Regions from separate parts of the Achromobacter sp. GQ309 genome, predicted to be linked through region 2. Evidence: predicted binding sites of a transcription regulator. Region 2 holds the regulator's gene; each other region holds the start of a gene.
What was found. Region 2 encodes LexA, which represses DNA repair genes until DNA is damaged. Its sites were predicted from a motif close to ACTGTATNNNNATACAGT; they were not measured.
Positions count from the first base shown of each region.

Region 1: a site for LexA is predicted at 2,043-2,060, ahead of imuA (translesion DNA synthesis-associated protein ImuA). Genes of this name have one in related genera too.
Region 3: a site for LexA is predicted at 1,821-1,838, ahead of recA (recombinase RecA). Genes of this name have one in related genera too.

Region 1 covers NZ_JCAXDP010000002.1:485,934-489,209, forward strand. Annotated here, with positions in the region: gene ypfH (esterase) at 1-274, opposite strand, end outside; gene AC6CIE_RS07540 (amino acid permease) at 472-1,965, shown strand; gene imuA (translesion DNA synthesis-associated protein ImuA) at 2,085-2,789, shown strand; gene AC6CIE_RS07550 (Y-family DNA polymerase) at 2,719-3,276, shown strand, end outside.
Region 2 covers NZ_JCAXDP010000001.1:689,045-692,320, reverse strand. Annotated here, with positions in the region: gene AC6CIE_RS03245 (amino acid aminotransferase) at 1-938, shown strand, start outside; gene lexA (transcriptional repressor LexA) at 1,087-1,737, shown strand; gene lon (endopeptidase La) at 1,941-3,276, opposite strand, start outside.
Region 3 covers NZ_JCAXDP010000003.1:706,099-709,374, reverse strand. Annotated here, with positions in the region: gene recX (recombination regulator RecX) at 1-516, opposite strand, end outside; gene recA (recombinase RecA) at 678-1,739, opposite strand; gene AC6CIE_RS12640 (response regulator transcription factor) at 1,965-2,654, shown strand; gene AC6CIE_RS12635 (sensor histidine kinase) at 2,767-3,276, shown strand, end outside.

The DNA of each region.
Region 1 (3,276 bases), on a different contig from region 2:
TTTCCAGCTGCGGCATGGCCTGGGCCACGCGCTCGGCGCGGTTGTCTTCGGTGACGCCGCGCACGGAGAACCACTGCCGGCCCGCCCCGCCGCCATCAAAGGCCTCGAAACCTTCGGGGATCAGCACGGCCGCCGTCGGAAAGGCCGCGCGCACCGCCTGGGCCAGGGGCTCCAGGCTGGCGGGCGATCCGCCCACGCCGTGCAGCAGGATGAAGAGCTGGCGCACGTCGACGCCCGGGTCGGGAAGAAATTCGATAGAACTGGAAGACGCCATGAAACTGCTCCGTGCTGGCCTGGGACGGTGGGACTGCGCCCCGATTGCCGCATTGTAAAATGCGCCGCGCCTGGCATCGCACCTACGACGCCGGGCTTTTTTGCACGCCGCCCCGCGCTTGCCCGCAACGACGGGCGCCCGCCGTTGGCAATGTCCAGCGCCGGCGATGCCCGGCGGTGGCCACCACACGCCTTGTCATGCACACACCGAACATCGAGTCGGGCGCCGCCGCGCCTGTCAGCAACACTACCGGCGACACCGCCGGCAACAATCAGCTGCACCGCGTGCTGAAGGCACGCCACCTCACGATGATAGCGCTGGGCGGGGCCATCGGCACCGGCCTGTTCGTCGCTTCCGGCGCGGCCATCGCGCAGGCGGGCCCCGGCGGCGCGCTGATGGTCTACCTGGTGATCGGCCTGATGGTGTACTTCATCATGACCAGCCTGGGCGAGCTGGCCACCTTCATGCCGGTGTCGGGTTCGTTCTGCACGTATGCGTCGCGCTACGTGGATCCGGGTTTCGGCTTTGCGCTGGGCTGGAACTTCTGGGTCAGCTGGGCCACGGTCGTGGCGGTGGACGTCGTGGCGGCGCAGCTCGTTATGGCGTACTGGCTGCCGGACACGCCAGGCTGGATATGGAGCGTGGCGTTCCTGGCGCTGACCTTCGGGTTGAACGCTTTCTCGGCGCGCAGCTTCGGCGAGGCGGAATACTGGTTCGCCATCATCAAGGTGGTGGCGGTGCTGTGCTTCATCGTGGTGGGCGTGGCGATGCTGGCCGGCATCATCCACGGCGGCGGACCGGTGGGACTGGACAACTGGAAGGTGGGCGACGCGCCCTTCGTCGGCAACGCGGCGACGTGGGTGGGCGTGGCGATGGTGGTGGCCTACTCCTTTCAGGGCACCGAACTGGTGGGCGTGGCGGCCGGCGAGTCCGAAAACCCCCGGCGCAACGTGCCCCGCGCGATCAACAGCGTCTTCTGGCGCATCCTGCTGTTCTATGTGCTGGCCATCCTGATCATCGGCCTCTTGGTGCCCTACACCGATCCGCAACTGCTGCGCAACGAGGTCGAGGACATCGCGGTCAGCCCCTTCACGCTGGTGTTCGAGCACGCGGGCCTGCTGTCCGCGGCCACGGTGATGAACGCGGTGATCCTGACGTCCGTGCTGTCGGCCGGCAATTCGGGCATGTATGCGGCGACGCGGATGCTGTTCAACATGGCGGCCGAGGGCCAGGCGCCGGCGATCTTCAAGCGTCTGACCCCGCGCGGCGTGCCGCTGTATGCGCTGCTGGCCACGACGCTGCTGGCTTGCCTGTGCCTGTTCAGCGTGGTGTACAGCCCGAAGGCGGTGTACATCTGGCTGCTCAATTTTGCGGGCATGACGGAATTCATCGTGTGGCTGAGCATCGCGGTCAGCCACTACCGCTTCCGCCAGGGCTACGTGAAGCACGGTTACGACACGGCCGACCTGCCCTACAAGGCGGGACTCTTTCCGTTCGGGCCGCTGCTGGCCTTCGTGCTGTGCCTGGTGGTCACGCTGGGACAGAACTATCAGGCGTTCCTTGAAGAACGCATCGACTGGATCGGCGTGGTGTCGACGTACCTGGCCATTCCGCTGTTCCTGGGACTGTGGATCGGCCACCGGCTGCTGCGCGGCTCGCGGTGGGTGAAGTACCAGGACATGCGGTTCTAGCACTTTTCGGGGACACATTCGGGACACATTCGGGGGCACTTTTCGATACGTCCGCCCGGCGCAAAGCCCGGTACAATACTGTACATTCATACAGGTATTGAGCGCCGGGCGCTTTCGCCATGCAGTCCCCCGAACAGATCCATCCCGCGTTGTGGCGCGCCACGCAGTTGGCCAAAGGCGCCGCACGCACCCTGCCAACCGGGCACGCGGCGCTGTCAGCCGAACTGCCGGATAACGGCTGGCCGCTCGGATCGCTCGTTGAACTGCTCACCCCCCATCCCGGCATCGGAGAAATCCGCCTGCTGCGTCCCGCGCTGGCCCAACTGGAAACCCGTCGTCCCATTGCCCTGGTGCAGCCGCCGCACGTGCCGCACATCGCCAGCTGGATGAGCTGGCGGCTGGATCCCCGGCAACTGCTGTGGGTGGCGCCCGAAAAGCCGGTCGACGCGCTGTGGGCCAGCGAACAGATCCTGAAAAACGCCAGTTGCGGCGCGCTGATCTGCTGGCTGCCCCACGTGCGCCCCGAATCCCTGCGCCGCCTGCATCTGGCCGCCCAGGCCAGCGACCTGCTGTTCATCGCCGTGCGCCCGTCCCGCGCCGCGCAGACCGCCACGCCCGCCGCCTTGCGGCTGGCGCTGGCGCCCGCGCCCGGCGGCCTGTCCGTTCATATCCTGAAGCGCCGGGGGCCCGTCTGCGACACCCCGCTGTACGTAGGCCTGGAGCCCGGCGCGCTTACCCCCTCTTCTCCCCGCCATGCGCCTCTGGATCGCCGCCTACCTGCGCTGCCTGCCGCTGGACGCCATACGCCCGCACTGGCCGCATGACCACGAGGCGTTCGCCGTTCTGGATCAGGAACGGGTCGCCGCCCTGACCCCCGCCGCCCGCCAGGCCGGCGTGACGCCCGGCATGCGCCGCGCGGGCGCGGCGGCCATCGCCCCCGGCGTGGAACTGCTGCCCCGCAATGCGCTGGCCGAGGCCGACGCCCTGCACGGCGCGGCGCTGGCCCTCTTGCAGTACACCCCGGAAATCGCCCTGGTCGACGGCGACACCGTGCTGCTGAACGTGGGCGCCAGCCTGATGTTCTTCCGCGGGCCGCGCGCGCTGAGCCGGCGGGTGGCCGCCACGCTGCGCGCGCTGGATCTGCGGGTGTCGCTGGGCATGGCGCCCACGGCCAAGGGCGCCTGGCTGCTCGCGCGGCGCGCCGGCCGGCGCGTGCCCCGGCGCACCCTGAAGCTGCCCACCCTGGCGCGGCGGCTCGATGCCCTGCCGCTGTCGCTGCTGCCCCAGGCGCAAGACCGCCGCAACTGGCTG
Region 2 (3,276 bases):
AGGATTCCGCGCTGGCTGCCGCTGGTCGCGTGCTGACCACGCAAGCACTGGGCGGCACTGGCGCCCTGAAGATCGGCGCCGATTTCCTGCGCCAATTGCTGCCGGGCTCCAAGGTCCTGATCAGCGACCCCAGCTGGGAAAACCACCGCGCCCTGTTCGAACGCGCCGGTTTTGAAGTCGGCACCTATGCCTACTACGACGCCACCACCCGCGGCCTGAACTTCGAAGCCATGCTGGCCGACCTGAAGGCCGCGCCCGCCAAGACCGTCGTCGTGCTGCATGCGTGCTGCCACAACCCCACGGGCGCGGATCCCACCCCCGACCAGTGGAAGCAGATCGCCGCTGTCGTCAAGGAAAACAACCTGGTCCCGTTCCTGGACATCGCCTACCAAGGGTTTGGCGACGGCCTGACGGAAGACGCCTCGGTCGTGCGCCTGTTCGCAGACCTGGACATGACCATGTTCATCAGCTCGTCGTTCTCGAAGTCGTTCTCGCTGTACGGCGAGCGTGTCGGCGCGCTGACCGTCGTGGCCGGCAGCAAGGACGAAGCCACGCGCGTGCTGAGCCAGCTCAAGCGTGTCATCCGCACCAACTACTCCAACCCGCCGACGCACGGCGGCACGGTCGTCTCCACGGTGCTGAACACGCCCGAGCTGTTCGCCCTCTGGGAAGAAGAACTGGCCGGCATGCGTGATCGCATCCGCCTGATGCGCGCGCAACTGGTCGACAAGATCAAAGAGCACGGCGGCAAGCAGGACTTCAGCTTCGTGCTGAAGCAGCGCGGCATGTTCTCGTACTCGGGCCTCTCCGCCGCTCAGGTGGACCGTCTGCGTGAAGAACATGGCGTCTACGCCGTGTCCAGCGGACGCATCTGCGTGGCCGCATTGAACAGCGGCAACATCGACAAGGTGGCAGCCGGCATCGCAGCTGTGCTGTAAATCACTTGGCGGCCCGAGCCGTCTTCAGCCAGAAACGGGACCTGCGGGTCCCGTTTTTGCTGCCTTCGAGACTAGCTTGCTTTTTTGCGCTGCGTCCCCCAGAATGGCGCTGTATATATGTACAGTCCGCTCGCACCGGATCATCGCCATGGCCAGCAAACTCACGGATCGCCAACAACAAATCCTGGACCTCATCAGGCAAACGGTCACGCGCACCGGCTTTCCGCCGACGCGTGCCGAGATCGCCCAGGCCCTGGGTTTTCGCTCTCCAAACGCCGCCGAAGACCACCTCAAGGCGTTGGCACGCAAGGGCGCCATCGAGCTCACGGCCGGCGCCTCGCGGGGCATCCGTCTGAAGGACGCCGCCACCGCGCCCGCCCAGGCCTCACTCCCCATCCCTGCCCTCGCCCAGCTTCTCTTGCCGCTGGTCGGCCGTGTTGCGGCGGGTAGCCCGATTCTTGCGGCCGAGCATGTCGAACGCGAAGTCGGCGTGGACCCCAGCCTCTTTGCCCAGGCGCCCGATTATCTGCTCAAAGTCCGCGGCATGAGCATGCGCGACGCAGGCATCCTTGAAGGCGATCTGCTGGCTGTCAAAAAGGCATCTGAAGCCCGCAATGGCCAGATCGTGGTGGCTCGTATCGGCGACGATGTCACGGTCAAGCGCCTTCAACGCCAGAACGGCCATATCGAGCTCCTGCCTGAAAATCCCGACTCCGAAACCATCGTGGTCAAGGCCGATCAGGAATTCGCGCTGGAAGGCATTGCGGTGGGTCTTATCCGCACGCAAGCGCTGCACTAAGCCGGGGACCTTGTCCTGCACATAGCCAAGCCCTGCAGGCGGCTTACGCCGCCTACGCCATACCTCGCTACCGGTATGCCACATCCAAAAGAAAACCCCGCTCACTGAGCGGGGTTTTTTGCTTTGGGGCGGTCCGTAAGACTTTAGACACCCTTGGGCTTCGGGCGCCCTCTTTCGAGAGCGCCCTGGCGTTCAAGACGCCATCAGTGCTTCATGACCGGGTCGGTAGAGCCGGGTTCAGCCGGCTTGGCAACCAGGGGCTCCTTGACGACTTCTTCCTCGGCCAACGGCTCCGGCAGACGCTCCAAGGCCAGTTCCAGCACCTTGTCGATCCAACGCACCGGCACGATCTCGAGGTGGTTCTTGACGTTGTCCGGGATCTCCGCCAAATCCTTGACGTTTTCTTCCGGAATCAGAACCGTCTTGATACCGCCACGGTGAGCCGCGAGCAGCTTTTCCTTCAGGCCGCCGATCGGCAGCACTTCGCCGCGCAGCGTGATCTCGCCCGTCATGGCGACGTCGGCGCGCACCGGGATGCGCGACAGGGCCGACACCATGGCCGTGGTGATCGCGATACCCGCGGACGGACCGTCCTTGGGCGTCGCACCTTCCGGCACGTGCACGTGCATGTCGTGCTTTTCGAAGACGCTGTCGGCAAAGCCCAGGCGGCGAGCCCGCGAACGCACAACGGTGCGCGCCGCTTCGACCGATTCCTTCATCACGTCGCCGAGCGAACCCGTACGTTGGATGACGCCCTTGCCGGGCATGTCCGCGACTTCGATCGTCAGCAGGTCGCCGCCGACTTCCGTCCACGCCAGGCCGGTCACCTGACCGATCTGGTTTTCCTTTTCGGCCATGCCAAACGCGTAGCGGCGCACACCGAGGTAATCGCTGAGGTTGTCGGCCGTGACGTTGACCGCCTTGACCTCGAGCGTCTTGCCCTCAGCCTTGGCGCGATCGCTTTGGGTCAGCAATTGCTTGATGACCTTGCGGCAGATCTTGCCCACTTCGCGCTCGAGCGCACGGACACCGGCTTCGCGGGTGTAGTAACGCACGATATCGCGCAGCGCGCTGTCGTCGACAGTCAGCTCGGTATCCTTCACGCCGTTGTTCTTCATCAGCTTGGGCAGCAGATGGTCGCGGGCGATGTGGATCTTTTCTTCCTCGGTGTAACCCGACAGGCGGATCACTTCCATACGATCCAGCAGGGCCGGCGGAATGTTCAGCGTGTTGCTGGTCGCCACGAACATGACGTCGGAGAGATCGAAGTCGACCTCGATGTAGTGGTCCTGGAATGTGTGGTTCTGTTCCGGGTCCAGCACTTCGAGCAAGGCCGACGAGGGATCGCCGCGGAAATCCATGCCCAGCTTGTCGATTTCATCAAGCAGGAACAGCGGATTGCGCACGCCAACCTTCGACATGTTCTGCACGATCTTGCCGGGCATCGAGCCGATGTACGTACGACGGTGACCGCGGATCTCGGCTTCGTCGCGCACGCCGCCCAGGGCCATACGCACGAACTTGCGGTTCGTGGCCTTG
Region 3 (3,276 bases), on a different contig from region 2:
CAGTTCCTGCACGATGCGCGCCGCACCCTGCCGTGAGGCGCGTCGATGGACCAGGCTTTGGGCGAAGCGCTCGGTGGACAGCCAGCCCTCTTTCTCGAGCGCGTCGAGCACGGATTCGACTTCGGCTGCGTCTTCGGCATAAGCGGCCAGCTTGCGCGCCAGTTCTTCGCGCGCGTGTTCGCGCCGCGATAGATACCCCACTGCCCGCATCTTCAGCGACGGCCCCTTGCGGGCCGGCTTGCCATCAGACGTGGTTGCCTCGCCAGCGCTGTCGGCAGGGTCGGCGCGCCGGCCGCGCGCGGCGCCGCGTTGAGCGGAACTACGTTGCTCGGAACTGCGCTGCCACAGGCCGGCGGGTTCGACGCCATCGGCCGAATCGTCAGGCGCCGCGGCCTCGCGGGCCACCCGCGCATCGGACGTGCGCCGCAAGCCTTGCGGCTTGGCGACCGTTTCGAATTCGTCGTCCAACCTGGCGCGTTGGCGCTCGGCAGATGCGGGAGTCGATTTCCAGCTCATGCGCTTTCCTGCTTGCTAAACAAAACGGCAGGCCCAAGGGAAAAACGGCAGGCCCAAGAAAAAAACGGCAGGCCCAAGTGGCGCCTGCCGCGTTTCCCAGCCCAGACGGGCCGGCGAAGGGGCTAGCCCGAACCGCGGCGAGCCCAGTCGGATGCCCGAGATTACTCGGCGGTGTCTTCCGCCGTGGGCACGAATTCAGCGGCGCGGCTGACAATGCCCTGGTTTTCGCGGACGCGGTTTTCGATCTCGATGGCCATGTCCTTGTGTTCTTTCAGGTATTCGCGGACGTTGTCCTTGCCCTGGCCAATGCGGTTGCCGTTGTAGCTGTACCAGGCGCCCGACTTGTCGACGACGTTGGCGGCCACGCCCAGGTCGATGATTTCGCCTTCGCGCGAGATGCCCGCGCCGTACATGATGTCGAACTCAGCCTGCTTGAACGGCGGCGCCACCTTGTTCTTGACAACCTTGACGCGGGTTTCGTTGCCGACGACCTCGTCGCCCTTCTTGATGGAGCCGATGCGGCGGATGTCCAGACGCACGGATGCGTAGAACTTGAGCGCATTGCCGCCGGTGGTGGTTTCGGGGTTGCCGAACATGACGCCGATCTTCATGCGGATCTGGTTGATGAAGATGACCATGCAGTTGGTCTTCTTGATGGTGGCGGTCAGCTTGCGCAGGGCCTGGCTCATCAGGCGGGCCTGCAGGCCGGGCAGCGAATCGCCCATTTCGCCTTCGATTTCAGCCTTGGGAACCAGCGCGGCCACCGAGTCGACGACGATCAGGTCGACCGAGCCCGAGCGCACCAGCGCGTCGGTGATTTCCAGTGCCTGTTCGCCCGTGTCCGGCTGCGAGATCAGCAGGTCGGACAGATTGACGCCCAGCTTGGAGGCGTACTGGACATCCAGGGCGTGTTCGGCGTCGACGAAGGCGCAGGTGCCGCCCAGCTTTTGCATTTCGGCGACGACCTGCAGCGTGAGCGTGGTCTTGCCCGACGATTCCGGACCGTAGATTTCAACGACGCGGCCGCGCGGCAAGCCGCCGACGCCCAGCGCGATGTCCAGACCGAGCGAGCCCGTGGAAACCACCTGGATGTCGTGCGAGACCTCGTTGTCGCCGTAGCGCATGATCGAGCCCTTGCCGAACTGCTTTTCGATCTGCGAAAGTGCGGCGGCAAGCGCCTTGGCTTTTTCCGAAGCGGCGGCCTTGGTGGTTTTGTCGTCCATGAGGAGTCCTGTCTGTAACGTATCTGGAAGTCGGAAAACTGCGGGTCTGGCAATGAGGTTCAGATTATGGCATCGGATTGTACTGGACAAATAACCAGTGTGCCAGTTCTTTGCACGTATACCCTGAGTGGCAAGCCCGGCGGCGTGTGACAGAATCCGGAGCGATCCCGGTATTTTGCCCTTTTTCCGCCCCCGGGCCGCGGTGTTTCTTCCTAGCAGCAGCCCATGCGTATCCTGATCGCCGAAGACGACAGCATCCTGGCCGACGGCCTGTCCCGCTCGTTGCGCCACAACGGCTATGCCGTGGATGCCGTGCGCGATGGTCTTTCCGCCGATTCCGCGCTGGCCGCCCAGGCTTTCGACCTGCTCATCCTGGACCTCGGCCTGCCGCAACTGGCCGGACTTGAAGTGCTGCGCCGCCTGCGCGCCCGCAATTCCGCCCTGCCCGTCCTCATCCTGACCGCCGCCGACAGCATCGAGCAGCGCGTCAAGGGCCTGGACCTGGGCGCCGACGACTATATGGCCAAGCCATTCGCGCTGTCCGAGCTCGAGGCCCGCGTGCGGGCGTTGACGCGACGCGGCGCGGGAGGCGGCGGCACCATGCTCAAGCATGGCAAGCTGCTCTTTGATCAGACCGGCCGCGTCGCCATCGTCGACGACCAGACGCTGGATCTGTCGGCGCGTGAGGTCAGCCTGCTCGAGATCCTGCTGACGCGCAGCGGCCGCATGGTCAGCAAGACCCAGCTCGTGGACCACCTGTGCGAATGGGGCGAGGAAGTCAGCACCAACGCCATCGAGGTCTACGTGCATCGCCTGCGCAAAAAGCTCGAGCCCAGCGGCGTGAAGATCGTCACCGTGCGCGGCCTGGGCTACTGTCTTGAGCGGGACCAGGGTGCGGCGTACCTCGCAAGCTGAGCCCGCCCCAGAGCCGCTCAACCAGGAAGCCCTGGACATCATGCAAGCCGGGTCCAAGGGCCCGAGTTTCGCGCCGCCGCAACGGTCGCTGCTGGGCGAGATCCTGGACTGGATGCTGGCGCCGCTGTTCCTTTTGTGGCCCATGAGTGTCGCCATCACCTACGTGGTGGCGCAGAACATCGCCAACGTTCCCTACGATCGCGCGCTGGCCAACAACCTGCACGTGCTGACGCGCCAGGTTCACGCGCAGGATGGCCGCGCGGTGCTGAAGATGACCGATGCCGCCCGCGACGTGCTGCGCGCCGACGAGACCGACAGCGTGTTCTGGCTGGCGCTGGGCAGCCGCGGCGAATACCTGGGCGGCGACCGCGCGCTGCCGTTGCCGACCACCGTGGGCCAGCCCCGCCCCGGCGAAGTCCAGTACGAAGACGACACGCTGCGCGGCTTTGGCATCCGCCTGGCCTTCACCTGGGTGGACCTGCACCTGCCCGGCACGCAGCCCGCGCTGTTCATCGTGGCCGAGACCGTGGAAAAGCGCACGCAGCTCGCCAACGACATCATCAAGGGCGTGATCATTCCGCAGTTCGTGGTGCTGCCCATCGCCGTGCTGCTCGTCTGGTTC